4 regions of the Aliiroseovarius crassostreae genome follow, and region 1 is predicted to be linked to each of the others. Evidence: riboswitches for the same ligand, from Rfam matches in the RefSeq annotation. Region 1 holds a riboswitch; each other region holds the start of a gene.
The links. Region 1 has a riboswitch for cobalamin ahead of K3J57_RS15970 (DUF4198 domain-containing protein). Riboswitches for the same ligand answer to the same signal wherever they lie in the genome.
Positions count from the first base shown of each region.

Region 1 (7,228 bases):
GTTTTCAGCGTTACGGGATCGGCGCGGATGGCTGGGGCTATGACTATCACAAATGGGATGCGCGGTTTGACACGTCGAAGACCCCGAATGAACCCAACCGGGCGGGCTGGATCGTCGAGATTGACCCGACCGACCCCAGCAGCACGCCGGTGAAACACACGGGCCTTGGCCGTTTCAAACATGAAAACGCCGAGGTGGTGCTGGCCCCCTCCGGGCAGGTTGTGGTCTATATGGGGGATGATGAACGTGGCGAATTCCTCTATCGTTTCGTCTCCCATGGCCGGTATCAGCCGGGCGGCTCCACCGAAGGATTGCTGGATGACGGGACGCTTTTCGTGGCGAAGTTTCACGATGACGGCACCGGGGAATGGCTGGCCCTGACCCCGGAAACCACCGGCATGGAGAGCCTGGCCGAAGTGCTGATCTTTGCGCGCGACGCAGGTTCGGCCGTGGGGGCCACCACCATGGACCGTCCCGAATGGGTGGCCGCAAACCCGGTTGCGACCGAGGTCTATTGCGCGCTGACCAATAACAAGAACCGGGGGGTAAAGCCCAATGCCGGTGGGGATGACACGTCGGTCAACGGGCCGAACCCGCGTGAAACCAACCATTACGGCCAGATCCTGCGCTGGCGCCCGCATCAGGAAGATCATGCCTCTGACCGGTTCGACTGGGACCTTTATGTAATGGCGGGCAATCCCACGCTTTATGACAATATCTATGGCGGATCCGCGAATATCACCGAGGGCAACCTGTTCAACTCGCCCGACGGGATGGCGTTTGATGACAGCGGGCTTCTGTGGATCCAGACCGATGGCAAGGACAGCAACGAGGGCGATTATGCCGGGATGGGCAACAACCAGATGCTGGTTGGGGATCCGCTGACCGGAGAGATTGCGCGCTTTATGACCGGGCCAAAAGGCAGTGAGGTGACCGGGCTGTGCTGGTCATCGGACCGGCGCACCGCTTTTGTCGGGATCCAGCATCCGGGTGGATCCTGGCCTGCGGAAACCGGCCTGCCGCGCTCATCTGTCATCGCGGTGAAACGCGAAGATAACGGGCGTCTGGGCTGATCCGGGGGCATTTGGGCTGACCCGTTCTGCCTCAGCGCAGACGGGCGCGCTGAAAGCCCTGCAAGACAGATCCACCCCCGGCCGGTTCCGCTCAGACCAGACTGTCTGAACGGAACGGATCGGCTCGGGGGTGGGTTTATTTTTCTGTCAGCCAGTGCAGCGTGCGCAGGTCCGGGCTGAGACGGATGAAATCCTTGGCGGCTGTTGGCGGTGCCAGCCCTGCCAGCGCCCGAGGCGCAGAGGTGGCGGCGCGCAGGGCCGCAGCCATCGGCACGCCGACCTCCTCAACCATCACCTGAATGGCGCGGGTCAGGTCCAGATCGGCCCCGGCGAGCGTGCCATCCGCCAGCGTCAGCCGTCCCTGATCCCGCGTGATCCGGCGCCCGTTCAGATCAAACCCCGTCCGGTCACTTCCCGCCACGGCCATTGCGTCGGAGACGAGGAAAATCTCACCGGGGCCAGATTTGGCGGCCCATGCGGTGCGCAAGGTCTGCGGATGCACATGGATCCCGTCCGCGATCACCCCGGCCCAAAGCCGCCCCTCCCCGAGGGCCGCGCCCACGCAGCCCGGCGCGCGGCTGGCAAGCGGGCTCATCGCGTTGAACAGATGGGTGACGCAGCGCACGCCCGCTTCGACATAACGCAGGCAGGTGTCGAAATCCGCATCCGTATGACCAAGCGAGACCAGAACCCCGGCCTTGGCCAATGCGTGCACCTGTTCGGGGGTAACGTTTTCCGGGGCGATTGTGACTTTCAGCACGGGGAGGGCCTGTGCGGCGGCCATGAGCGTGTCCAGATCGGCCTCGGTCATGGCCCGGATCAGGCCGGCGTCATGGGCCCCTTTGCGGGCCAGTGACAGGTGCGGGCCTTCCAGATGCAATCCGGCAATGCCGGGCACCTGTGCATGGATGGCCTGTTGCACGGCGGCAATGGTGGCGCGGGTGGTTTCGGGCCGATCCGTGATCAGCGTGGGCAGGAATTGCGCCACGCCAAGCCCGCGGTGCGCTTTGGAGATGATGCGCAAAGTGTCGATCCCGGGGGCGTCCCCCAGCATCACCCCGCCGCCGCCATTGACCTGCAGATCCGCATAGCCGGGCGACAGGATGTCCCCGCCAAGGTCGATATCCGGCCTGGTCCCGTCCTCGGGCAGGAGTGTCTGCAGCGCCCCGTCCACAAACAGGGCCACATGGCCCATCCGCAGCTGGGTGCCGTCGAAAATCGGCCCGCCCGAGACGCGCAGCGTGGCAGCGGTCATGGCTGACCCTCCCTGGCAAAAAGATGCGCCAGCGCCAGCGCCCCCTCAAGCGGCGTGGCTTTGGGCGCGATCAGGCTCTGTTGCATCTGGTCGGGCAGATAGGCGGCAAATTCCGGCCCGATCCCACCGGTCAGGCAGAGCGGCTGGCCCTGCTGCCAGCCCATTCGGATCAGCCGGTCGGCAATTGCGTCCGCCCCGGCCTCCATCACCGCCAGCGCCAGCGCGTCACCGGTTTCGGCAAATCGGGTCACGGCCCGGGCCAGTTGCCCGAAATCCGCAGGCGAGGCCCCGGCGGCAAAGCGCAGGATGCCAAGCGGGTCGGCAAACTGATCAAGGAAATGACTGGCAAGGTCCGAGGGCGCGCGCAGCCCGTCCACCACATCCAGACTATAGTTGAGCGCCGTTCGTCCCACCCACATTGCCGAGGCCGGATCGCCCAGAACCGCGCCCCATCCGCCAATAAAGCGCATCCTTCCGCTGATCTGGGACGCCACGAAAGACCCGGTGCCGCAATGGGCAAGATATCCGTCCTCTTCCCCCAGCACACCTTTGAGCGCGGCAGGCTGGTCATCTTCGATCTTTGCATGGGCAAAGGGCAGGGCCGCGCGGATCGCGGGGATCTGCGCCGGGCTGATAATCCCGGCCAGTCCAAGATAGCTGGGCAGGGCGGCAAGCTGGTCTGCCGTCTGGCCGGAGCGGTGCGACAGCAGATCCAGACAGCGCCTGATCTCGGCCATCGCGCCCTCGAAATCGGAGTTCACATTCACCGACCCGCCTTCGACGTCATGCCGGGTGGTGCCACAATCCAGCACCATCCGGCATTTGGTGCCGCCGCCATCCACGGCGATGACCGGTTGCGTCTGGCAGGGGGCGGAGGGGGCGGAAGGTGATGTCATGGTCAAACTGTAAACCGCAGATGACGACAAAAGAACAGGCCAAACTCGGGCTGTTTGCAACGCCGTGCCGGATCACAGGCGCCGGTCCAAAGGCGGGGGCGGGTGATGCCGCTTGCTTTCCCAATCGCGCTGCGTATTTTGGGGCGAACTTTTTTGATCGGAAAACCTGCCGTGAATATGATGTCTACCTTCGTCAAACCGATGCATCCCGAGGGGCGTCGGTTTGTTGCCATTTTTGCCGCGATCACCGTGGTGCTGTTTTTGCTGTGGGAGCCGCTCGGCTGGATCGGGGTCGGGCTGACCGTCTGGTGTTACTATTTCTTCCGCGATCCCGAACGCATGTCGCCGGTGCGCGATGATGTAATCATCAGCCCGGCGGACGGGGTGGTGTCGCTGATCGAACCGGCGGTGCCCCCGGCGGAACTGGGGATGGAAGACAAGCCGCTGACCCGCGTCAGCGTGTTCATGTCGGTCTTCAACTGCCATGTGAACCGGATGCCGGTGGGCGGCAAGATCGTCAAGATCGCCTATCGCCCGGGCAAGTTCTTCAACGCCTCGCTCGACAAGGCCAGCAAGGACAATGAGCGCAACAGCCTGCGGATCGAAATGCCCGACGGGCGCGACATTGCCGTGGTGCAAATCGCGGGTCTCGTGGCGCGCCGCATTGTCTGTTTCACCGGCGAAGGGCAGCGTCTGGGACTTGGGGAGCGGTTCGGCCTGATCCGTTTCGGCTCTCGTCTGGATGTTTATCTGCCGGAAGGGGTCGCGCCGATGGTGCGTCTGGGCCAGACCATGATCGCGGGTGAGACGCTGATTGCAGAGCTGACCGACGCGTCCGAGGCAGACGGCAGCGCCGATGCTTGATGACCCCCAAAAGGCGCCCCGCAAGGTTGCCCTGATCCAACTGGTGCCGAATGTGATGACCGTGGCGGCGGTCTGTGCGGGTATGACCGCGATCCGGTTTGCCATTCAGGGCCATGTCAGCTGGGCGGTTGGGTTTATCTTGCTGGCGGCGGTGCTGGATGGTCTGGATGGCCGGATGGCGCGGCTGGTCAATGGGCAGTCCGAAATGGGGGCCGAGCTGGACAGCCTGGCCGATTTCCTGAATTTTGGCGTGGCGCCCGCATTCATTCTTTATTTCTGGGGGCTGCAGGATCTGCGCTCTCTGGGATGGCTGGCGGCGCTGACCTTTGCGATCTGCTGCCTGATCCGTCTGGCGCGGTTCAATGTGGGCAACAAATCCGAACAGGGCGGCAGCTCGGCGCATTTCGTTGGGGTGCCCGCGCCGGCCGGGGCGCTTTTGGCCTTGGTGCCGATCTATCTGGACCGGGTGTTTGTGCAGTCGGGCCCTCTGCCGGACGGGATCACGGTGCTTTACCTGATGCTGGTGGCGTTCCTGCTGATCAGTCGCATTCCGACCCCGTCTTTCAAAACCACGCGGGTGCATCGGGAGCATGTGAAATACGTGCTGGTTGCTGTGGGCGTGTTCGGGGCGGCCTTTGTGACCTATATCTGGCTGACGCTCCTGCTGTGCAGTGTGGCCTATCTGGTTCTGGTGGCCCTCGGGGCGCTGCGGATGCTGCGCGACTGACAACGTGACAGTCCCTGCGGGTGGTGATTCGCCGCGGATTTGGGTGGCGGCTTTAGGGCCCGTTTTTCTTACCTTTTCAAATGTGATTGAATTCAACGCCTTGCGCAAACTCGCGACCGACTGTCGCCTGATTGCGACCTGTGGAAAGGGGCGCTGCATCTTGACATCCGGGGCCTTGATCTGACATTCAGACCCTGTGATCGGTTCCGCGCGAGCAGAGGCTCCGCGGTAGCAATAGGGAATACGGTGAGGTGTAGCCAACAGGCGCCAATTCCGTGACTGCCCCCGCAACTGTGAGCGGTGAGCGACGCTGAACATGCCACTGGGAAGCCGCCGAAAGGCGCCTCGGGAAGGCCAGCCAAGCTTTGACCCGCGAGTCAGGAGACCTGCCGGACACTGGGCCAGGGAGACCTTGCCCATTTCCAACCGGACGCCGGGGTGAGCGTCTGGCCCGGCGGTCCCAGAACGAAAACCGGACCCACCGTGCCAACTCCCCGTTGTTCATTCCTGCTTGCAGGGCGCGCGAAAGACGTGTCCGCACTGTCGAATGAGGACGATATGAAAACGACCCTTCTGGCCAAAGCACTGGCCATTTCCCTTCCCGCATTGCTGCCGGTCACGGCCTCTGCGCATTTCCAGCTGAACTATACCAAGGATGCGCTGATCGCGCGTCCGGGGGACGTGCCGATGGGGCTGATCTTCTGGCACCCGATGGAAAACGGGCACGCAATGGACATGGGCCAGCCGCAGGAATTTTTCATGGTGCATAATGGCGAAAAGACCGACCTGATGGATCGTCTGGAGCCTGCGACCTTCAAAGGGGCCTCGAACGAGGCTGCCGCCTATCGGGCCAGCGTGCCGGTCAAACGGTCGGGCGATTACGTGGTGGTGACGGTGCCCGCCCCCTATTATGAGCAAAGCGAAGACATCTATATCCAGCAGATTGCCAAGGTTGTTCTGAATCGCAACACCCTGCCCACCGATTGGGATCAGCCGGTGGGTCTGCCGACCGAAATCCTGCCGCTCAACAAACCTTATAACGTGATCACCGGCTCGACCTTCTCGGGGCAGGTCCTGTCCGAAGGGAAACCCGTTGCCGGCGCCGAGATCGAAATCGAATATATGGCGGCCGAACCGGATCTGGAGCGGTTTGCCACCTCCGGCAGCACCGTTCAGCCAATGGGCGGAGGGAGCATTGTTGCGCTGACGGATGCCAATGGCGTCTTTACCTTCGGCATTCCGAAATCCGGCTATTGGGGCTTCGCGGCCCTGGGAACCGGACCTGAGACGGAACATGAGGGCAAGGAACTGAGCCAGGATGCCGTGTTGTGGATCCGGGCGGAGGATCTGAAATGACGCGCGCATTCCACAGTCAAAAAGGGGAGGGGGCAGAATGCATATCGTAGATGGCGCCCTGTCCAACCCGGTGGTGATTGGCGGTGCGGTTCTGGCCGTTGGCGGGCTTGCCATGGGCCTGAAGGATCTCACCCTTGAACGCATTCCTGCGGCAGGTGTGCTGTCGGCAAGCTTTTTTGTGGCCTCGCTGATCCACGTGCCGATCGGGCCCAGTTCGGTCCATTTGATCCTGAACGGGCTGGCCGGGCTTGTGCTGGGCTGGGCCGCCTTTCCGGCCCTGTTTGTCGGGCTGTTGCTGCAGGCGGTGTTCTTTGGGTTTGGCGGTCTGACCGTTTTGGGGGTGAATGCGGTGAATATCGCGCTGCCTGCGGTGCTGGTCGGGCTGGCGTTTCGCCCGCTTGTGGCGCGGGGCTCTCCGCGTCAGGGCGCGATCTGGGGGGGCATCGGCGGGGGTATGGCCATCGCGGCCACCACCATTGCCGTGGCGATTTCCCTCGCGCTGACCGGGGATGAGTTCCTGCCCGCTGCAAAGCTGGTGTTTTTTGCCCATATCCCGGTGATGGTGATCGAGGCGTTGTTGTCCGGCGCCGCCATTTTCCTGGCCCGCCGTGTCAAACCTGAATTGTTCATGGATGTGAAAGGAGGGCTGACATGATCCGGGCCTTCTTTCTGACCGCGCTTCTGGCGTTGCCGGTCCTGCCGGCTTATGCCCATAACGTGATTTCTGCCGTCTTCCCGTCCGGATCGAATATCGAGGGCGAGGTCGGGTTTTCCAATGGGGACATGGCCGTTGACCTGCTGATTGAGGTGTTTGATGAGGCGGGCACCAAGATCGGAGAGACCAAAACCGATGCGGACGGGTTCTTTCTGTTCACACCGGCCCAGCCGATCACCCATGTGTTTCGGGGCGATCTGGGGGCGGGGCATGTGGCTGAGGTGATCATGCCCGGTGCGGAAGTGGCAGAGCTGATGGGGCAAAGCCCCACCGCCCCCAACCCCGCCGCCGCGGCGTCGGTGCTGCAAGGTGTGCCCGGACAGATGATGGCGTCAAATGCCG
Region 1 covers NZ_CP080773.1:196,711-203,938, forward strand. The annotation lists gene K3J57_RS15945 (PhoX family protein) at 1-1,073, shown strand, start outside; gene nagA (N-acetylglucosamine-6-phosphate deacetylase) at 1,210-2,328, opposite strand; gene K3J57_RS15955 (glucosamine kinase nucleotide-binding domain-containing protein) at 2,325-3,224, opposite strand; gene K3J57_RS15960 (phosphatidylserine decarboxylase) at 3,396-4,088, shown strand; gene pssA (CDP-diacylglycerol--serine O-phosphatidyltransferase) at 4,081-4,815, shown strand; cobalamin riboswitch at 5,000-5,223, shown strand; gene K3J57_RS15970 (DUF4198 domain-containing protein) at 5,374-6,171, shown strand; gene cbiM (cobalt transporter CbiM) at 6,209-6,826, shown strand; gene K3J57_RS15980 (NikL family nickel/cobalt ECF transporter subunit) at 6,823-7,228, shown strand, end outside.

Region 2 (7,228 bases), on a different replicon from region 1:
AGGTGAGCGAAGACGGCACGGTCTATACGTTCAAACTCCGGCCCGATGTGCGCTTTCACGATGGCAGTGAGATGAACGCGGATGACGTGGTTTTCACACTGGATCGCGCCCGCGCCGAAGACAGCACCAACGCGCAGAAGGCCCTGTTTGCCGGCATTGAAAGCGTGGCGGCGCTGGATCCGCTGACGGTGCAGGTGACGCTGGCCAAACCCAATGGCAACTTTCCCTTCAACATGGCCTGGGGGGATGCGGTGATCGTGGCGCCGGAAAGCATCGGACAGGCCGCCACCCACCCGGTCGGCACCGGCCCGTTCACCTTTGGCAACTGGGCCAAGGGCGATCACGTGACGCTTGAACGCAACCCAGATTACTGGGGCACGCAACCCGCGCTGGCCAAAGCCACGTTCAAGTTCATCTCGGACCCGAACGCCGCCTTTGCCGCGATGATGGCAGGGGATGTGGACGCGTTTCCAAACTTCCCTGCCCCGGAAACACTCACACAGTTCGAGGCAGACCCACGGTTCACCGTGATCGTCGGGTCAACCGAGGGCGAGACGATCCTGTCGACCAACAACAAGGCGCCCCTGCTGGATGACATCCGCATCCGCAAGGCCATTGCCCATGCCATCAATCGGCAAGACATCATCGACGGCGCAATGTTCGGCTATGGCACCCCGATCGGAACCCACTACGCCCCGCATCAGCCCGCCTATGTGGACCTGACCGCGAACTCATCCTTCGACCCGGACCTGTCCAGGCAATTGCTGGCCGAAGCAGCCCCCGACGGGGTGAAACTGCGCCTGATGCTGCCCCCGCCGACCTATGCACGGCGCGGTGGAGAAATCATCGCCGCCCAGCTGCGCGCGGTGGGGATCGAAACCGAGATCACCAATCTCGAATGGGCGCAATGGATCGAACAGGTGTTCAAGGGCAAGGATTTCGACCTGACCATCGTCAGCCACACCGAACCCGCCGATATCGGCATCTATGCGCGGCCGGACTATTACTTCCAGTATGATCGCCCGGAGTTCCAGGAGCTGAACGCCAAACTCGACCTGACCTCAGACCCGGAACAGCGGACAGGGCTGCTTGCCGAAATGCAACAGATCATCGCCGAGGATTACGTGAACGGATACCTGTTCCAACTGGCCAAAACCGGGGTGGCAAACGCCAAGATCCAGGGCCTGTGGGAAAATGCGCCAACCCAGGCCAATGACCTGACCGGGGTCAGCTGGGCCGAGTGATCGCAGGCCATCTTCAAACTGACCATATTCAATCTGACGGGGCGGCAAGGGCGGCCCCGTTTTCCATTCTGGCGGACGCTGGGGGCGTTGCCCCCGAGCCTTCGGCTCTCCCCCGAAGCGCTTCGGTTTTCACCTGAGACAGGGAAAAACCGAAACGCCGCAAGAGCTATCAATGTCATGGGCGTTTCGGAATAAACATGTGCCGCAAGTTTCTCCCGAAACGCTTTAGGATATTTTTGGCAAGAGGAGGATGGCAGGTGTTCTTTTCCTCTTGCTGCAAATATCCCGGGGTGAGCGAGCTTGCCTCGCGAGGGGCAGCGCCCCTTTTGCCCGAGCCAGCGGCGCAGCCGGTGGCGAGGCATCAAGCGCACCGTAGGTGCTCCTTCTGGTCGGGCCGAGCGGGGAATGCCGAGATCAGGAAGGGATGACGCCGGCCTGAGAGCTGCGCCGTTTCAGCATTGCTTCGCGCCAGGTGATATAGCTGACCGCGGACATGATCATCGCGGCACCGGCGATCACCCATCCATCCACCGGTTCGTCAAAAAGCGCATATCCCATGATCACCGCCCAGATGATCTGCAGGAATGCCACCGGCTGGGTAACTGATACAGGGGCCTCGGCAAAGGCGCGCGACATGGCATAGTGACCACCGGTGGCAAAGCCTGCCACCGCCACCAGCCAGGCCAGCTGTATCCCGCTGGGCGTGACCCAGACGATCCAGGCAAAGGGCGCCAGGGCCACGGTCACGGTCAGCGACATCATCGCCACCACCACCGCTGCCGAGGTGATCGACGACAGCCGCTTTGCAATCAGATAGGACCCTCCCAGTCCGATTGCGGTAAAGATCATTGCAAGATGCCCCGGGCCAAGCTCTCGTACCCCCGGGCGCAGGATCACCAGAACGCCGAGGAAGGCCACCCCCACCGCACTCATCCGCCGCCACGAAACACTCTCCCCCAGGAAGAGGGCGGCCCCCAGCATGACGTAGATCGGGTTGAGGTAGTTCATCGCCGTCACCTCGGCCACGGTGATCTGGGTCATGGCGTAAAACCAGCACAGCACCGCCATCGTATGCACCACCGCCCGCGCCAGAAACAGGGTCCAGCTGCGCCGGTCAAACCGCGTCTGCGCGATGCGCCCCAGCGCGGGGGCCACGAAGATCAGCCCGAACAGAAAGCGCAAAAACGCAGCCTGGGTCGAGGGCAGGCTCTGCCCCACATGTTTCACCATTGCATTCATCGCCACAAACATCAGCCCCGCAGCCAGCATCCACAGGATGCCGGACAGGGCCCGGTTTGGCGGTCGGTTGGGCGCCGGGTTGGGGGTGGGGCTGCTGCGCGTCATGGGGTGACATGATCGGATTGCACCCGGCTTGGCAAGGGAAACCCGCGCGGCCCGCCTTTGCCGCCGCCCATCCCGCGCCCCCTCCCGCGCCCTGCGCATTGGTGTGGCAATTTGCGACCTGCCCCCGGCCGGTCCGCCCGCTATGTTTGCATCACCCCGCGCCGCCTGCGCGCAAAACCTGCCAACAGGAGCCCCCATGCGTCTGATGCCTTTCCTCTTTACCGCGTTCACGCTCGCCACATCGCCACTCTGGGCCGAGGACACCACGGATATCACCGAGCTGCGCAATGATGTCTGTTCGCATTGCCATGGCGCAGAAGGAGAGGCGTCGAGCCGGATGTATCCGCGCCTCGCCGCGCAGAACCGCGACTATATCGAGAAACAGCTGCGCAATTTCCGCGACGGCACGCGGGAAAGCGACATCATGAACGGCATGGCCGAAAACCTGTCGGATGCGCAGATCACGGCACTGGCGCAATATTACGCGGCCCAGCCTCCGCTCAAACACCGGGTGCGCTCGTCGAAACAGGCGCTGGAAGCGGTCGGATACTACATCTATCACGAGGGCAATGAGTATACCAAAATCCCGCCCTGCGCCGATTGCCACGGGGAATTTGCAGCAGGCGATGCCTCCCTGCCGCGGCTGGCCGGCCAGCACCGTCATTACGTGGTGGAACAGCTGATGGCGTTTGAGGATCGGTCGCGCACCAATGACAGTGCGATCATGCATTCGGTGGCCAAGAACCTGACCGAGCTGGAGATCAACGCCGTCGCGCTTTATGTAAGCGGGCTGGTCGAGGAGTGATCCGCCGCCGCGGCGTTTTCGCGGCGCATTTGGTCGAAAAACGGATTGCCTGCGGAGCGCGGGCTTCCTACAACTGACCCGCCGGGGAGGCCCCGGCACACATCATTTTCAGGTGCTGCTGATGCGGCCGACCGCGCAAGGGGTTGGCGACTGAGGCGGAGAATCGGGAAGGCAGTGCAAACCTGCCACGTGCCCAACGCTGTAAAGGGGACTGGCCGCAACGATCCACTGGAGCTCGCTCTGGGAAGGACGCGGTCGGGAGGAACCTGAGTCAGAAGACCGGCCTGAAAATCATACTGCGCCGTGTGGACAACGGGGCAAGGACATCCATCAAGGGGAATGATATGGATATGGCCAACCCACAAACATCTTTTGACAATTGTTTTGACACGGCAGAGCGCGAGGCGCTTTACAAGACCATCTTTACCCGGCGCGATGTGCGCGGACAGTTCCGGCCCGACCCGATCCCGGATGACGTGCTGACCCGCGTGCTGATGGCCGCGCATTACGCGCCCTCGGTGGGGTTCATGCAGCCCTGGAATTTTGTCGTGATCCGAGAGGACGACACCAAGCGCAAGGTCCATGATCTGTTCGAAACCGCCCATGGGGAAGCGGCAGAGATGTTCGAAGGCGCCAACCGCGACACCTATCGCCGGCTGAAACTGGAAGGGATCCTGGAAAGCCCCGTCAATATCTGCATCACCTGCGACAAGGATCGCGCGGGGCCCGTGGTGATCGGGCGCACCCATGAACCGGTCATGGATGTCTATAGCAGCGTCTGCGCGGTGCAGAACCTGTGGCTGGCCGCACGCGCCGAAGGGCTGGGGCTTGGCTGGGTCAGTATTCTGGACCACACCCGCCTGCGAGAGGTGCTCCATATTCCCGACCGCGTGGTCCCCGTGGCCTATCTGTGCCTTGGCTATGTGTCACATTTCTTTGACCGGCCCGAGCTGCAATCCGCGGGCTGGCGTCCGCGTCTGCCGCTGGAGGAGCTGGTGAATTTCGAGCGTTTCGGGCAAGGGTCGGAAGACCCCGACGCGGTCGCGCTTCTGGAGCAGATCAGGCAGACCCAGCACAGGCTTGAAGACGGCGGGTATTCAGGCGATTTCGCACAGGCCACCTGTGACGCTGCACCAGAAACCTGACGCTTCGGCTTTGCCCGGAATGCACGCAACCTGTTGAAGTGGCTGTTTTTTGGCGCCACTTCATGCCTCAGATCAACTGCGCACCGCCGGAAGGGATATCCGTATTTCGGGCGCTAGGAGCCTCTTTGTGCTTCTGGTTTCCCCAAACACTTTGTTGGTTCGGATCTGCCCTGCTACCCAACAAAAAACCCCGACCAATGGCCGGGGTTTTCATCTTTGATCCGAGGCGGCTTAGAGCTGCGCCAGCACCTCATCCGAGGCTTCGAAATTGGTGGTGACACGCTGCACGTCATCATCATCTTCAAGCGCGTCCACCAGCTTCATCAGCTTCTGCATGCTCTCCAGATCCAGCTCGGTGGTGATGTTCGGCTGCCAGATCAGCTTGGTCGATTCCGTCTCGCCCAGCGCGGCTTCCAGCGCGGTGGCCACTTCGTTCAGGTCGGTATCGGCGCAGGTGATGCGGTGGTTTTCCTCATCGCTTTCGCAATCCTCGGCCCCGGCTTCAATCGCCGCTTCCATCACGGTGTCGGCATCCCCCACCGAGGCGGGATAGATCACTTCGCCCTTGCGGTCGAACATGAAACCGACAGAGCCGGTTTCGCCCAGATTGCCGCCGTTTTTCGAAAAGGTCGAGCGCACGGTCGACGCGGTGCGGTTCTTGTTGTCGGTCATCGCCTCGACAATCACCGCCACACCGTTGGGCCCATAGCCTTCATAGCGGATTTCGTCGTAATTCTCGGCCTCGCCACCGATCGCCTTCTTGATCGCGCGGTCGATCACATCCTTCGGCACCGATTGCGACTTGGCTTCTTTCACCGCCATGCGCAGGCGCGGGTTCTTGTCCGGGTCCGGGTCGCCCATCTTGGCGGCCACGGTGATTTCCTTGGCAAGCTTGGAAAAGAGTTTCGAGCGGGCGGCGTCCTGGCGACCTTTGCGGTGTTGGATGTTTGCCCATTTTGAGTGGCCAGCCATGGCGACCTCCGTAATTCATGCATGTCCGTATCAGTTGACGCGTTCATTACCCCATGCGGTGGCCGGGGGGCAAGGGGGGCATGGCCCGCCCGAAGATTTGCCTCTGGACTATGCTTTGCGCGCGCGGGCCTGACGGCGCTTTGCGGTCATCCGCAACCCATCGCGAATATTCAGCCCCATCAGGGTCAGGTTGACCCCGCCGGCCAGCAGTTCGATCCCCTGCACCACATAGAACACCAGGTCAAACTCATCTGATTGTGCCTTGTGATCAAGGAAGAAGGCGGCGGGCAACAGCACCCCCAGCCCGGCCAGCGCAATGACCGGCATCCGTTTCTTTTTCGCTGCAATAATCGGCCCCTTGCGTGTCTTGCCCAGGGCCATGCCGGTGGCCCCCACGGTGGCCACCGCGGGGATCAGCACAACCAGCCCATAAAGCACCAGCCGCTTGACCATGGTGATGGTCTCATGGCCGGCAAACAGCTCGGTGATCAGGGTTGAGGACCAGAAGGTCAGGATGGAGAGGAAGGCAATGGTGCCTGCGGCGGCGTGCAGTTTCGGTGTCATGTAAGATCCCTTTTCTTGTGGCGCGATTCTTTTACATAGCTTGCTATATAATATTGCATAGCAGGCTATGTAAAGCTAAAACCCCCCTATGCGTTTTCAAAAAGACATCTCTGCCGGGTATCTGGCCAATCATCTGGCGCGCCTGTTTGCCAAGGCGCTGCAACACAGGATCCGCGATCTGGGGCTGAGCGTGGGCCAGTTTCCGATCCTTCTGGAACTGTGGGCACAGGACGGCCAAAGCCAGAAAGAGCTGGTGCAGAAGCTGGATCTGGAACAGGCCACCGTGGCCAACACATTGAACCGGATGGAACGCGACGGGTTGCTGCGACGGATGAAAGACCCCAGCGACGGGCGTGCGCAACGGATCTGGCTGACCGATCAGGCCAAGGCACTGCGGGACCCGGCCTATGCGGCGGCCAATGCGGTCAATGAACAGGCGCTCTCGGGCCTGTCCGAAGACGAGCAGGCGCAGTTTCTGGCGCTGACCCAGCGCGTTGTCACCCGGCTGCGTGGCACGTCCGAAACGCTTTAGGCCCGCTCATCCTTGGGGGAGCCCATCACCACATGGGTGACGATCTGCTGCACCTGTGGCAGCGTGCCCAGTTTTTCGGTGTGGAAGAGCTTGTAGCTCGCAAGATCCTCGGTCTCGACCCTGAGCAGATATTCCACTGTGCCGGTGATATTGTGGCACTCGCGCACCTCGTCATACCGGGTCATGGCCCGTTCAAACGCATCCTGTGCTGCCTTGGTATGGGTGTTCAGCCCCACGGTCACATAGGCGGCGAAGCCGTGGCCCATCGCCACCGGGTCCAGCACGGCGCGATAGCCCTTGATCACCCCTGCCCGTTCCAGCTCCTGCACCCGGCGCAGGCAGGCAGAGGGCGACAGGCCCACGCGATCGGCAAGCTCGGTATTGGGCAGGCGCCCGTCGCGGGATAGTTCGCGCAATATTTTGCGGTTGATCTGGTCAAAACTCGTCATTGATTGTGAAGATAGCGGCAGAATGCACAATTTTGCAATTCCAAAGCGCCTGAATTGCCCAACACTTGAGAGGACAACAGGATGCCCACGGGATGCTTCCATGACACTTGACCTCTTCACCGCCTTCCTCGCCTTTGCCTTCGTGTCCTCGATCACGCCGGGGCCGAACAACC
Region 2 covers NZ_CP080772.1:406,259-413,486, reverse strand. The annotation lists gene K3J57_RS02045 (ABC transporter substrate-binding protein) at 1-1,244, shown strand, start outside; gene K3J57_RS02040 (DMT family transporter) at 1,659-2,588, opposite strand; gene K3J57_RS02035 (c-type cytochrome) at 2,785-3,393, shown strand; cobalamin riboswitch at 3,494-3,695, shown strand; gene bluB (5,6-dimethylbenzimidazole synthase) at 3,744-4,538, shown strand; gene K3J57_RS02025 (YebC/PmpR family DNA-binding transcriptional regulator) at 4,770-5,510, opposite strand; gene K3J57_RS02020 (hypothetical protein) at 5,619-6,074, opposite strand; gene K3J57_RS02015 (MarR family winged helix-turn-helix transcriptional regulator) at 6,163-6,606, shown strand; gene K3J57_RS02010 (Lrp/AsnC family transcriptional regulator) at 6,603-7,055, opposite strand; gene K3J57_RS02005 (LysE family translocator) at 7,156-7,228, shown strand, end outside.
Region 2: it holds a riboswitch for cobalamin, as region 1 does, so the genes downstream of both, bluB (5,6-dimethylbenzimidazole synthase) here and K3J57_RS15970 (DUF4198 domain-containing protein) in region 1, are expected to answer to the same signal.

Region 3 (7,228 bases), on a different replicon from region 1:
TGTCTTTGGCTCGCTATTTGGGTTTGTCGGGATGCTGGTGGCCGTGCCGGTGGCCGCCGCCATCGGCGTGATCGCCCGTTTCGTGATCGGGCAATACAAGATCGGGCGCCTTTATCAAGGCGTGGCCGGTCGACAGAACACCGTAGCCGAAGAAGAGGCAAAGGACCTTTGATGCAGGATCAACTTGCCTTTGACCTGCCCGTGACCCCGGCGCGGGGGGTGGATGATTTTCTGGTCACGCCGTCCAATCAGGCGGCGATGGCGATTGTGAACGGCTGGGCGCTCTGGCCCAATCAGAAACTGGTTCTGGCAGGCGCAGGCGGCACGGGGAAAACCCATCTGGCCCATGTCTGGGCGGATCAGTCCGGGGCGGAGATCATTCACGCCGACCGCCTGGACACAACCGTGATCGAGGCGCTTGCGGGTGGATCGGTGGTGGTTGAGGATGTGGACCGGATCGCCGGGGACCGCGCGTCTGAGACCGCGCTGTTTCACCTGCACAATCTGGTTCTGGCCGAAGGTGGCTGGCTGATGCTGACCGCCGAAGATGCGCCCTCGCGCTGGGGGCTGCGCCTCCCCGACCTGCGATCACGCATGGAAGGCACCACGCTGGCCCGGCTGGAGCCCCCCGATGACATGCTATTATCCGCGGTTCTGGTCAAACTGTTCCATGACCGCCAGATCAGTGTAAATGCCAATCTGGTCGACTATCTTGTGCCCCGGATGGAGCGGTCTTTAGCGGCGGCGGGGCATCTGGTGCAGGCTCTGGATCAGGTCGCCCTGTCCGAACAGCGCCCGATCACCCGTGCACTGGCCCAGCGGGTGTTGGGCATTGCGGCCAGTGGCGACTTTGGTGGCGATTTCGGTGGCGATTAACGCCTTTCCAGTAATTTCCGTGATCCAACGATACCTGGCGAGCTTCAGGGGCTTTGCCCCTCGCGAGGCAAGCTCGCTCACCCCAGGATATTTACGACAAGAAAAAGCGGCAGGCATGTGGGGCCGGCTTGCTGGACAAGCCACGCAGGCAGGCGTAACGTCACATCGCCGTTACAAAACACCGCGATAGAGCTGTCATGACCAAAGCCGAGACCCCCAACACGCCGCTTTCCGACTTTCTGCACGCCCCGTTCCCGGAGGCGGCAGAATTACCCCCCGAGGAGACGGCGGGACCAAAGCGGTTTTTCAACCGTGAACTGAGCTGGCTTGGCTTCAACTGGCGGGTTCTGGAAGAAGCGGAAAATCCGCGCGTCCCGCTGTTGGAACGGCTGCGGTTTCTGTCGATCTCGGCCACCAATCTTGACGAGTTTTACACCGTGCGTGTGGCCGGGCTGCGGGAGTTGGTGCGCGAAGACGTGACCACCCCCGCAGCAGACGGTTTGCTGCCCGCCGAACAGCTGGCACTGATCAATCAGGACGCCCGCGCCCTGATGGCGCGCCAGCAATCCACCTATGACACGCTGACCCGGCAGATGCGCGACCAGGGCATCATTATCGAGAAGCGCGCCGACCTTACCCCGGAGGACAAGGCCCATCTGGATCAGGTTTTTCTGAGCCAGGTTTTCCCGGTTCTCTCACCATTGGCCATTGACCCGGCGCACCCCTTCCCGTTCATCCCCAACACTGGCTTTGCGCTGGCGCTGCAGCTTGAGCGCAGCAAGGACCGGCAGAAACTCAAGGCGCTGCTTCCGATCCCGCAACAGATCAACCGCTTTGTGCGCCTGCCTGCCGCTGAGGGTCAATGTCGTTTTCTGCCGCTGGAAGACCTGCTGCTGGAACATCTGTCGAGCCTGTTCCCTGGCTATGTCGAGAAGGGCAACTGCGCCTTCCGCATTCTGCGTGACAGTGATCTGGAGGTCGAAGACGAGGCTGAAGATCTGGTGCGCGAATTTGAAACCGCTCTTAAACGCCGCAAACGCGGCGAAGTGGTGCGGATGAAAATCACCAAAGGTGCCCCCGATGCCCTGATGCGGATGATCAAACGCGAACTGCGCGTGTCCGGTGACGAGATCGTGGAGGTGGACGGGATGATCGGCATGGCCGATCTGGGTGAGCTGGTGCTGAAAGATCGCCATGACCTTCTGTGGCCCAGTTTCAGTCCTCGTGTGCCGGAACGTGTTCAGGACCACGAAGGGGACATGTTTGCCGCGATCCGCCAGAAGGATATGTTGCTGCACCACCCGTATGAAACGTTTGACATGGTGGTGCGATTTCTGAACCAGGCGGCGCGCGACCCGAATGTGGTGGCGATCAAACAGACGCTGTATCGCACGTCCCATGACAGTCCGATTGTAAAAGCCCTGTGCGAAGCGGCGGAGGACGGGAAATCCGTGACCGCTCTGGTGGAACTCAAGGCCCGCTTTGACGAAGCTGCAAATATCCGCCAATCACGCCGTCTGGAGCGCGCCGGGGCCCATGTGACCTATGGGTTCATCAACTACAAAACGCACGCCAAAATCTCGACCGTGGTGCGGCGCGAAGGGGATGAGCTGGTGACCTATACCCATTATGGCACCGGCAATTACCACCCGATTACCGCCCGCATTTATACCGACCTCAGCTTCTTTACCTGCGACGCGGCGCTGGGACGTGATGCGACCAAGGTTTTCAACTATCTCTCGGGCTATGCCGAACCTCAGGGGCTTGAAAACCTGGCCATTTCACCGCTCAACCAGAAAACCACGCTGATTGCGCTTATTCGGCGCGAAGCAGATCTGGCCAAAGACGGCAAACCGGCCGAAATCTGGGCCAAGATGAACTCTCTGGTCGAACCCGACGTGATCGACGCGCTTTATGAGGCCTCCCAGGCGGGGGTAAAAATCAGTCTGGTGGTGCGGGGCATCTGTGGGCTCAGACCCGGCATCTTAGGCCTGTCCGAAAACATCCGGGTCAAATCCATCGTCGGGCGTTTTCTGGAACATTCCCGTATCGTCTGCTTTGGCAATGGGCACGGGCTGCCGTCGAAAAAAGCGCGCGTTTACATCTCGTCCGCCGACTGGATGGGGCGCAACCTGAACCGGCGGGTGGAAACCCTGGTCGAGGTCAAGAACGCGACGGTGAAGGCACAGATCGTCAGCCAGATCATGGCCGCGAACTTGGCGGATGTGGCGCAGAGCTGGGTGATGGGGCCAGATGGCAGCTTTGCCCGCACCGACCTGTCCGCGCTGGATCACCCGTTCAACTGCCACCGGTTCTTCATGGAAAATCCGTCCCTCTCGGGACGCGGATCCGCCGGGGCATCAGACGTGCCGAAACTGGCCCACAGCCCCGAAGAACCTGCGGATCTGGATTGACCCGGGGCTGCTGAAATGGGCATAGTCAGCAAGGAAACAGGAAGACGGGCAGGGATTTCCAACATGAATACAACAGCTTCCACCGACGAGTGGGGTCCGTTTGGTCGCCCGATCTTTGAAGACCCCTCCGCCCGTGCCTTGTCGCGCGTAGGCGTGGTCGATGTGGGGTCCAACTCGGTCCGCATGGTGGTTTTTGACGGTGCTGCCCGTTCGCCCGCCTATTTCTTCAACGAAAAAATCCTCTGCGGCCTCGGATCCGGGCTTGCCCAGACCGGGTGCCTGAACCCAGAGGGCCGGGCGCGGGCGCTGGCCGCAATCAAACGGTTTCAGCTTCTGGCCAAAGGCATGCACCTGCCCCCGCTGACCGCGGTGGCCACCGCCGCAGTGCGTGAGGCCACGGACGGGCCGGAGTTCCGCGACGAAGTCCTGCGTGAAACGGGGCTCAAACTCTACGTGATTGACGGCGAAGAAGAGGCCCGGCTGTCTGCGCAGGGCGTTTTGCTTGGCTGGCCTGAGGCCAAAGGGCTGATGTGCGATATTGGCGGCAGTTCGCTGGAGCTGGCCAGGATCAATGGAGGCCATGTTGGCAAACGCATCACCTCCCCTCTCGGACCGCTGAAACTGGCCGACACCCCAGGCGGAAAGAAAGGGCTGAAGGCTGAGATCGCCCGGGTGGTGGATGAGCTGGCCGCCGAAATGGGCACGGATCACAAACGCCTGTTTCTCGTGGGGGGAAGCTGGCGCGCCATTGCGCGGCTTGACATGGAACGCCGCAACTACCCTTTGACGGTTTTGCACGAATACCGCATGCCGCTGAAATCACTACAAAAAACCCTGAGCTGGATTGAAAAGGTGGATCTGGAAGAGATCCGGCAACGCACCTCCACCTCGGCCACCCGTATGGCACTGGTTCCGATCGCCGCGCTTGTGCTAAAACGCTTGATCCATGTATTTCGCCCCAAGGAAATCGCCGTCAGCTCCTACGGGATCCGCGAAGGGATGCTTTATGAACAGATGCCAAAGCCCATTCGCAAACGTGACCCCCTGATCGAGGCCTGCCGCTTTGCCGAACAAAAGGACGCGCGCGTTCCTGGCTTTGGCAAAGCCCTCTATGACTTTCTCACCCCGCTTTACAAATCCGCGCGGGCGGACCAGAAACGGGTGATCAAGGCCGCCTGCCTGCTGCATGATGTGAGCTGGCGCGCCCACCCCGACTATCGTCACGAAGTCTGTTTCGACAACGCCACCCGCGCCAATCTTGGGGGGCTCACCCATGAAGAACGGGTGTTTCTCGGCCTGTCCCTGCTGCACCGCTATAAAAACAGCCGCCAGGGATCGCGATTTGAAAACCTGTTTGAAATTCTCGGCGAAAAGGACCTGATCCGGGCCGAGGTTCTGGGCAAGGCCATGCGCTTTGGCGCCATGTTCGCGGTGGATGGGCCACAGGACAAGGCGGAGCTGAAATGGTATCCCAAGAAACGCGAGTTGCATTTGCACCTTGCCGCAGAAGCCCGTGATCTTTTCGGCGAGGTTGCCGAGAGCCGGTTTGACGCGCTCTGTGCAGCACTTGACGCCACCTCAAACGTCAAAACTCTGCGCTGAGCCTTCGCTTTTTCTTGCTGAAAATACCTCGGGGTGAGGCCGCCAGGCCGAGGGGCAGCGCCCCTGCCCCCGTTCTTGTCCCTGTTCATGCCCCTCCCCACATACGCTTCTTGCTTGACACCGGCCGCGTCCTGCGTCACCCATTTCTCAGATGGTTCCCGGATCTTTCCACCAGAAAGTTTCGGGTGAAAAGGGAATGTGGTGCGGTCGGATCTCGGCCAATTCCACAACTGCCCCCGCAACTGTAAGCGGTGAGCTGTTTTGAAAAACCACTGGGCGCCCCCCGGGAAGGATCAGAACCGCCAAGACCCGCAAGTCAGGAGACCTGCCATCTAATGAAACTCAACCCGGGCGGGGTGCCCCGGCAGGAGGATCGCAGGCGGCCAGAATGCCCCCTCTTCCCCCCGCCCCATCCCGCATCTTACGCGCGGAGGGCGTCATGTACCGGACACAGATGCAGACGGTGGGACAGACCACAACAACCACACCGACCCAGAAGGGGCAGCAGCTTGTTCTCTGCACCCCCTGCCCCCATACCGGCCAGATCTGCACCGCAGGTCATGCCATGATGGTTCAGCTTCAACAGGCCATCACCGCCGCACGCGACAGTATCGAGGACGGGTTTGAAATCTCGGGCCATGCTGAAATGGGGGGCTGTGGCCGAACCTGCCTCGTGGCCTATCATGCCACCCGCAGCGAAACACATGTTTTCGGCGATGTGGAAGAAGGTGAGGACATCTCTGCCCTGCTCGATTTCGCTCGCAACAATCACGAGGCATTGAACCGCGGCACGACACCGCTTTCCCCCAGCGGCCTGCAGCGCACCCCTGGGTGCGTCATGGCCATGCGCCGGGGAGCTGCCCTGTTCTGACCTTCAGGCCAGGCCTTTGTGCGGCTTTACAGATCCGTTCCCCCGTCCGGTGTCGCAGCTTCAGGCGGGACAGGAGGCTGTGGCAATTTACGCCGCAAGATAATGTCACCATTGGGAAGCACTTCCGGCGGGTGATAGGCAGACAGATCCCCCATTTCCGCCATCAGATCCTGCCAGCCTTCGTGCAATTGCCTGGCCCAATTTTCGGCCATGCCCTCGGCCAGCCCGTCACGCATCGGGGACATTTCCTGCGCCAGCCCGTCCAGCAACATCTGCAAGCCGCGCGACATCAATTCCGCACCGTCTTCCAGCTTGGGATCCCCCTCGGGGGACGACGGCGGAGACGGCTGGGGGGATTGGGGTTGGCCCGTCTCAGCCAGCCCCGGGGAGGACAAGGCAACAAGCCCTGCCAGCAAGGTGGGTTTCAGGATCTGTTTCATACGGAAAATATGGGGCGCAGAGATCGGTATTTCCAGTGCGCAAGCGTCAAAGATCAATATCCAGCGTGACCGGAAAGTGATCCGAGGCGGTCAACAGCGCCTCGCGCAGGGCCTCAGCCCGATAACAGAGCGGGTCGTCAAACGGGTGCCAGATGCGCCAGACCGGGTCAAACCCGCGCAGGTCCTCGGAAATCATGATATAGTCGAGTAGCGCCTGCAAATATCGCTTCTGGCTCGCAATATAAAACCGGGCAGAGCTGATGCGGGCCGCCGAAGGGCGCGCCAAAAAGCGTGCCGCATGTGGATCATACAGACAGGGGCCTTCGCCCTCGCCCATTACAATTTCCACCCCTGACCGGCCAAACAGCTTTTCATATTCATCAAGCCCCGGACCATCGTTGAAATCCCCCAGCACAATCACCTGTTCCCCCGCTTCAAGAAGCTGGTCCACCCGTTGCCGGATCCAGATACATTGCGCCATCTGCTTGCGGCGGTTTTCGATGCTGATACGGATCGCCTCTTCCGCATTGCGGGCCCCATGCGGGGCTTTCGACTTCACATGCACCCCGATCAGGCGCAGTTTCTGCCCGTTTTTCCGCAGTGTCAGCGCCACCTCCAGCGGGGGTTTGGAAAACACCACCGGATCGGGATTGGCATCCACATCCAGATCCAGATGGAAGGCACCGTCAAAGCGCGGCGCATACTGGCCCTGTGCCGCCCCCCAAGGATCATGTTTTGCCTCAAACTGGTCCGGGTCATATAAAAGCGCGATTTCCTGCTGGGTGTCATTTGCAAACCCGATCAGAGCCTTACGTGCCCGCAGGCCAAAAATCCGCGCGAAACTTTCCAGAGCTTTCACGGTCGAACGGCGGCGATTTTCATCTGGGGCTTCGACCACCATGATCAGGTCGGCTTCAAGCAATTTGAACACCACCCCGGCCGCTTTGAGCTGCGCCCGCCGGGTCACGCCCCTCCTTGTGGCCAGTTCCGCATCCGCAATCGGGCGCCCCGTATCATCAAACAGC
Region 3 covers NZ_CP080772.1:682,289-689,516, reverse strand. The annotation lists gene K3J57_RS03360 (AI-2E family transporter) at 1-172, shown strand, start outside; gene K3J57_RS03355 (HdaA/DnaA family protein) at 172-876, shown strand; gene K3J57_RS03350 (RNA degradosome polyphosphate kinase) at 1,074-3,290, shown strand; gene K3J57_RS03345 (Ppx/GppA family phosphatase) at 3,354-4,892, shown strand; cobalamin riboswitch at 5,028-5,239, shown strand; gene K3J57_RS03340 (DUF1636 family protein) at 5,332-5,763, shown strand; gene K3J57_RS03335 (hypothetical protein) at 5,790-6,203, opposite strand; gene K3J57_RS03330 (endonuclease/exonuclease/phosphatase family protein) at 6,250-7,228, opposite strand, start outside.
Region 3: it holds a riboswitch for cobalamin, as region 1 does, so the genes downstream of both, K3J57_RS03340 (DUF1636 family protein) here and K3J57_RS15970 (DUF4198 domain-containing protein) in region 1, are expected to answer to the same signal.

Region 4 (7,228 bases), on a different replicon from region 1:
GTCCCATGATTGCCGCCGTCCTGAATTGTTCCAGCCGCAGGTTTTTGCCGCTCTTGAACTGTTTGAACGCGGAAGTTTCAATCCGAAGACCTCCACCGGCGCCTGGGCGGGGGAGATTGGCATGGTTCAGATGTTGCCCGGTGACATTATCGAGGCCGGTGTGGACGGCAATGGCGATGGCAAGGTGGATCTGCGCCGGTCGCCCGCAGATGCGCTTCTGTCCGGGGCCAATATGCTGCGCCAACTGGGCTGGCGGGCCAATGAACCCTGGGTGCAGGAAGTGACCCTTCCCAAGGATTTCGACTGGTCCAAAACCGGTTTGGGAACCCAGATGAAAGCGAGCCAGTGGGCGCGTTTGGGGGTCACGCCGCGTGCAGGCAAGCTCGCCGCAAACCTGCCGGCTTCGATCCTTTTGCCGCAGGGGCGCAAGGGGCCCGCGTTCATCGCCTATCCCAATTTCCGGGTCTATTTCGAATGGAACAAGAGCTTCACCTATGTGATGACGGCCGCCTATTTTGCCACCCGTCTGGAGGGCGCGCCAGTATACAAGGCCGGCAACCCGGATCCGGCACTGTCAGGTGCGCAGTTGAAGCAGTTGCAAAAGAAGCTGGCGGCGCGCGGGCATGACGTTGGCAAGATCGACGGGATCCTTGGGGCCAAGACACGGGTTGCGGTGCAAAAGGAGCAAAAACGCCTGGGACTGCCTGCAGATGCGTGGCCCACGGCTGCGCTTTTGTCGAAACTCTGATCGCGGGGCAGTTGTCAATAAAAAGGCCCGGTCGCATTGCCGGGCCTTTTGTTCTGGGTCTGGTGTCTTACCAGTCGATGTGTTTTTCAAACTGGCCCATCACGCTCAGCCACATTTCGAAGACTTCGGCAAAGTCCTCGCGGGTGATGCCATCCGCGCCGGTGTAGATGTCATATTCCACACGCGCATTGCCCTCATCGGTCAGGTAGGCACGACCATACCGGTTTTCACGGTTCCAGACATTGATGGTGGCGATGGGGGTTTTCCCGTCAGTGGAATAGCCGGAGAAAAACTGGATGGCGTCGCAGGATTTGCCATCGTCACAGCCGTAGAAATAGACCGCGAATTCGGTGCCATAATGCTTCATTTCAATCAGCGGATCACCAACATTGTCGACATCCAGCTTGGCAGGGGCGCCCTCGTCTGCAAAGAAATTCATCAAGGATTGCGGGTCTGCGGCGGTGATGTTTTGTGCCAGCGCGCCGCCTGCAGTGAAAGCTGCCAAAGCCGTTGCGCAAATCAATTTACTCATTGTCATCTGAAACTCCTGTATTTTCCGACAACCTAAAGCGTTTCGCGCCAAGCTTGCAACATAAGCTTGGCGCGAAATGCACTCGGAAATCCGCGGGGCAGATGCAATGCAAGCCGGAAAGACCCTGGGGTCAGGCCACCATCTCCTCGGCCTTTTTCAGATCAACACTGACCAGCTGGCTGACACCCTGTTCCGCCATAGTCACGCCAAACAGGCGGTCCATGCGGCTCATGGTGACTGCGTGGTGGGTAATGGTCAGAAAGCGCGTGTCGGTGCGTCGGGTCATCTCGTCCAGAAGATCGCAGAACCGGGTGACATTGGCGTCGTCCAGCGGTGCGTCCACCTCGTCCAGCACGCAGATCGGGGCCGGGTTGGCCAGAAATACCGCAAAGATCAGCGCAATCGCAGTGAGGGTCTGTTCCCCCCCAGAAAGCAGGCTGAGGGTCGACAGTTTCTTGCCCGGTGGCTGACACATGATCTCCAGCCCCGCATCCAGCGGATCATCGCTTTCAACCAGCACCAGCTTGGCCTCTCCGCCACCGAACAGATGGGTAAACAGGGTCGAGAAGCTGCCGTTCACCTCTTCAAATGCGGTCAGCAGGCGCTCGCGCCCCTCTTTGTTCAGGCTGGCAATGCCCGTGCGCAGCTTCTTGATCGCCTCTTCCAGATCTGTCTTTTCTTTCAAAAGAGTATCGTGTTCTTCCTGCACCTCGCGCGCATCCTCTTCGGCGCGCAGATTGACCGCGCCAAGGGCATCCCGTTGGCGTTTCAGGCGGTTCACATCATGTTCGATCTGTTCGGACGAGGGCATTTTTTCCGGGTCCGCATCCAATTGTTCAAGCAGGGCCTGCGGCGTGGTCTCCATGTCGTCTTCGATCCGTTCGGCAGCGTGGATCACGGTCTCGCGCGCGGCCTGCGCGCGTGCCTCGGCTGCGGCGCGGTGTTCCCGCGCTTCGCCGGCCAGCCGCTCGGCATCGCGCTCAAGATTGGCGGCACTGCGTTCGCAGGTTTCCGCTTCGGCGAGCTTATCGGCGGCGGATTTGCGACGCTCCTCGGCGGTTTCGATCTGCTCGGTCAGCTCCTCACGCTCGATCGCCAGCTCTTCCGGGGCGGCCTGCGCCTCTTCAAGTTCCTCTTCGCTTGCCAGCTTGCGTTCTTCCAGCTCGGCGATGCGGCGTTCCGCCGTGTCCAGACGATGCCGCCAGCCCGAGATCTCCTTGGTGATTTCCTGGCTACGCTTGAGGCGAGCCTCACCTTCGCGACGCAATTCGTCCTGGGAGGACCGCTTTGCCATCATGGTCATCCGCGCGGCTTCAACGGCCATTTTGACCTGTTCCACTCCGGCACGGGCAGCCTCAAGATCGCCAAGACCCGCCACCGCCTTTTCCGCTTCCATCAGGCGGGTGCGGGCGGCCAGGGCTTCCTCTTCGTGGCGACGCACCGCAAGCCCCATGTTTTCCAGTTTGCCTTCTGCGATATTGCGGTCCGCTTCGGTCCGCGACAACGCGCGGCCCGCATCGGACATGGCGCGGTCGGCATCACGGCGCGCGTCGCGGGCGCGTTTGTCGGCCTCAGCCGCATCTGACAGCATGGTCTTCAGGGCTTCGTGGGCCGCCCGCGCGCCTTCTGCACGCGCCGAGGCCTCTTCGAGGTCCTGCTTCAGTTTTTGCAGTCGGTTGAGCTGTTCCAGCCGCAGGGCGGCGGTTGAGGGCTGGTCCTCCGCCCCGGCGCGGTAGCCGTCCCAACGCCACAGATCCCCCTCCAGCGACACCAGCCGCTGACCGGGCTTCAGTGCTTCCTGTAGCCGCGCGGCATCTTCTGGTTCACACAGGCCGATCTGCCCGATCCGGCGTGTCAGAACCGGTGGGGCGGTCACGTAATTTGCCAGAGATTTCACGCCCTCGGGCAGGGGCTGCGCCTGTGGATACGCCGGTAGCGTGGCCCAGCCAGAGGCGGCATCCGCCTCCACCTCGGGCGCGCGTAAATCATCTGACAGGGCCGCGCCCAATGCCTTTTCATATCCTGATTGCACCCGCAGTTGATCCAGAAGCTGCGCCCCTTCGGCGGCGTCCCGTTCGACCAGACGCGCGAGGGCGGATACTTCGGCATGAAGCGCGTTGACCTCGCCCTCGGCAGAAGAGCGTGCAGCGCGGGCATCGGCCTCGCGTGATTGCGCTTCGGTGCGCGCCTCATCCGCAGCAGCCAGGGCGGCCTCGGCCTCCTCCGCGTTTTCGGCGGCCGTTTCGGCGGCGGCTTCTGCCAGATCAAAATCTTCCGCAGCGCGGGTGACGGCCTCTTGGGCAAGGGTGACGGCCTCTTGCGCGCGCGCGGCATCTGCCTCGCTTTTCTCCAGCGTTTTCTGATTGTCATCGCGCAACCGGTGGGCGGATTGGTGGCGGGCGGCAAGGCGGGCCACATCCTCGGTCAGTTGCGACAGATCGCCTTCGCGCTCTTGCAGGATGGCGGCGCTTTCGCGGGCCTGATCCATGGCCTGTGTGAGGGCGTCATCCTGCCCTTCCGACGCTTTGCGGAGCTGTTCCTGCTCCCATTCCAGCCGTTCAATTGTCTCGCCGGCATCGCGGTTCAACCCGGCCTCGCGGTCGATATCCTTGCCCAGTTGTTCAATGCGACCGGTCAGGAGTTGAATGCGTTCAAGGGCCTGTGCCACTTGGTCGGAGAGCTGATCGCGGCTGATGGTCAGACGGCTGAGGATCGCGGCGGCCACGGCCTCTTCCTCGCGCAGGGCGGGCAGGGCGGCCTCGGCTTCTTCGCGGTCCTTGGCGGCCTTGCGGGCGTAGAGTTCTGCCTGACCGGCCTGTTTCACCCGCTCGGTCAGGATCTCTTCCGCCTCGTGACGGGCCAGGTCGGCCTCTTTCCAGCGTCGATACAGCAACAGCCCCTCGGCGCGGCGCAGGTCGTCGCCAATGGTGCGGTACCGCTGGGCCTGCCGGGCCTGTCGGGCCAGCTGCGCCAGCTGCGTGGCGAGCTGTTCAAGCACGTCCTCGACGCGGGCGAGGTTTGTTTCGGTGCCCTTGAGCTTCAACTCGGCCTCGTGACGGCGCTGGTAGAGACCTGAAATGCCGGCGGCCTCTTCCAGGATGCGGCGGCGTGCCTTGGGTTTGGCATTGATCAGCTCGGAAATCTGCCCCTGTCGCACCAGGGCAGGCGAGTGGGCGCCGGTGGAGGCGTCTGCAAACAGCATCTGCACATCCCGCGCACGGACATCCTTGCCATTGACCTTGTAGGCGGATCCGGCATCGCGTGTGATGCGCCGGATGATTTCCAGATTGTCACTGTCGTTGAACCCGGAGGGCGCAAGCCGTTCGGAATTGTCGAGCTGCAGTGAGACCTCGGCGAAGTTGCGCGCAGGCCGCGTGGCGGCACCGGCAAAGATCACATCTTCCATCCCGCCGCCACGCATCGCGGTGGGGCGGTTTTCCCCCATCACCCAACGCAGGGCTTCGAGCAGGTTTGATTTGCCGCAGCCATTTGGTCCCACCACGCCGGTCAGTCCGTCCGCAATCACCAGATCGGTCGGGTCAACAAAGCTTTTAAAGCCGTTCAGACGTAGTTTTGAAAACCGCAAGCGGCCTGCCTCAAATTGATTCTCGGGTGAAGTGAGTGTTCGTGTGCGGCGGGGGTCTGTCAACGGGTCCCACCTAAAACGGGCCAAAATCTGGTCGGGATGGGAGAGTTATCCACAAGATATTGGTTTTCCTTTGTCCGGGCGCCCCCCTTTCTGCCGTTTGCAGGCCCGCTGCGGTCGTAATCCTTCTTGACGAAAACTGGTCTTGCACGGCAGAACGGGCGGATATGGTTTCCCGGCGCATAACGATGTTCCGGGGAGAAAAGGGAATGTCGTGCGGGCGACCCAAGTCGGGGTCCAAATCGACAGCCGCCCCCGCGACTGTAGGCGGAGCGCAGGCGTTGATATGCCACTGGCGGGAACGCTGGGAAGGTGACGCCATGCCGAGATCCGTAAGCCAGGAGACCTGCCATATGCGACTTTTCATGTCCCGTCGGGGAGGACGGGCAACAGAGTAGAGACAAAAGATGCTGACCAAAATTCCCGCCACTGTTGTGACCGGTTTCCTGGGCGCAGGGAAAACCACCCTGATCCGCCATATGCTCGACAATGCCAATGGCAAACGCATCGCGCTGATCATCAACGAATTTGGTGATCTGGGCGTCGATGGTGACATCCTCAAGGGATGCGGAGACGAGACCTGCACCGAAGACGATATCATGGAGCTGTCGAACGGGTGCATCTGCTGCACGGTGGCCGAAGATTTCATTCCGACGCTGGAGAAACTGTTGGACCGTGAAACCCCGCCGGACCACATCGTGATCGAAACCTCGGGGCTGGCCCTGCCACAACCCTTGGTGCGCGCGTTCCAGTGGCCGGAAATCTCTACCCGCGTGACCGTGGACGGTGTTGTGACCGTTGTGGATGGCAAGGCGGTGTCGGACGGGCAGTTTGCATCCAACCTTGATGCGGTCGAAGCGCAGCGCAAGATGGATGACAACCTGGATCACGAAACGCCGTTGTCAGAGCTGTTCAAGGATCAGGTGACCTGCGCCGACATGATCGTCGTGAACAAGTCCGACCTGCTGGGGGATGCCGAGGCTGACGCGCTGGTTGGCAAACTGGCCGCCGAAAGCCGCGATGGGGTGCAGGTTGTGCGCTCGATCATGGGGGCGTTGCCGGTTGAGGTGCTGCTGGGGCAGGGCATGGGGGCCGAAGATGACATGGACGCCCGCCTGTCGCTGCACGAAAAAGGCCACCATCATCAAGACCACGATGATGATCACGACCACGATCATAACCATGATCACGAGGATGACCACCACCATGATGATCACCACCATCACCACGACCATGATGCGTTCGAAAGCTTTGTCGTGACCCGCGGCGAAGTGGCGGATCCCAAGGCCTTTGCCGAGAAGGTCGCAGATGTGATCCGATCGAACAATATCCTGCGTCTGAAGGGGTTTGCTGCCGTGGAAGGCAAGCCGATGCGCCTGACATTGCAGGCGGTCGGACCCCGCGTTGACACCTATTTTGATCAGCCGTTTGGGGCGGACAGGCGCGAAACCCGCCTTGTGGTGATCGGCCAGTCCGGCCTTGACCGCGCCGCGATCGAAGAGGCCCTTTCGGCGTGAGCATCGACGTTCCCCTCCGAATTGAACCGGGTGATCCACATCACCCGGAGGCCACGGCGCTGCTTAAGGCCAGCCATGCGCTGATGGAGGAGCTGTTTCCGCCGGAGGACAACTTCTTTCTGGAGATTGACGATCTTTGTGCGCCCGAGATTTCGTTTTTCGTGGCGCGTGAGGGCGCGCGGATCCTCGGCACCGGGGCAATTGCGGATAAGGGAGCGTATGGCGAGGTGAAATCCATGTTCGTCTCGCCCGATGCTCGTGGCAAAGGGGTGGGAGAGGCGTTGCTTTCGCAGCTTGAAGCCACAGCGCGTGCCAAGGGGCATAAGGCAATGAAGCTTGAGACCGGAAATGTGCTGCACGCGGCGCACCGGCTTTATGAACGCGCGGGGTTTACCCGATGTGGCCCCTTTGGCGACTATCCTGACGCGGCCAGCTCCATCTTCATGGAAAAACCGCTCTGATCGTGATGGGCGGGATTATTTCCCGCCCTCCGTCGCAGCCTGCTTATTGGCTGCCGCTTTCATCCGGGCCAGAAGCTCTGCCTTCTGGTCTTTGCGCTGATAGGGGTTTTTCTCGCTGCCACGTTCGTTATGTTCGCGGTGGCGGGGCGCACCCTTGGCGGGTTTGGGCGCTCCGGCGGCTTTGTAATCCATGGCTGAACCTTTCTGATTTTCGGGTGTCATGCCCGATCAGGTGACATCATACAAGCAAGAGGCGGATCATGCATCTTCTCGCAGCGACACCGGGCGCAATTGATGACGGCAAAGAAGCGGTCGATCTGGGCC
Region 4 covers NZ_CP080772.1:146,738-153,965, forward strand. The annotation lists gene K3J57_RS00635 (lytic murein transglycosylase) at 1-748, shown strand, start outside; gene K3J57_RS00640 (YbjN domain-containing protein) at 816-1,286, opposite strand; gene smc (chromosome segregation protein SMC) at 1,411-4,866, opposite strand; cobalamin riboswitch at 5,078-5,294, shown strand; gene cobW (cobalamin biosynthesis protein CobW) at 5,334-6,443, shown strand; gene K3J57_RS00655 (GNAT family N-acetyltransferase) at 6,440-6,904, shown strand; gene K3J57_RS00660 (hypothetical protein) at 6,920-7,096, opposite strand; gene cobN (cobaltochelatase subunit CobN) at 7,165-7,228, shown strand, end outside.
Region 4: it holds a riboswitch for cobalamin, as region 1 does, so the genes downstream of both, cobW (cobalamin biosynthesis protein CobW) here and K3J57_RS15970 (DUF4198 domain-containing protein) in region 1, are expected to answer to the same signal.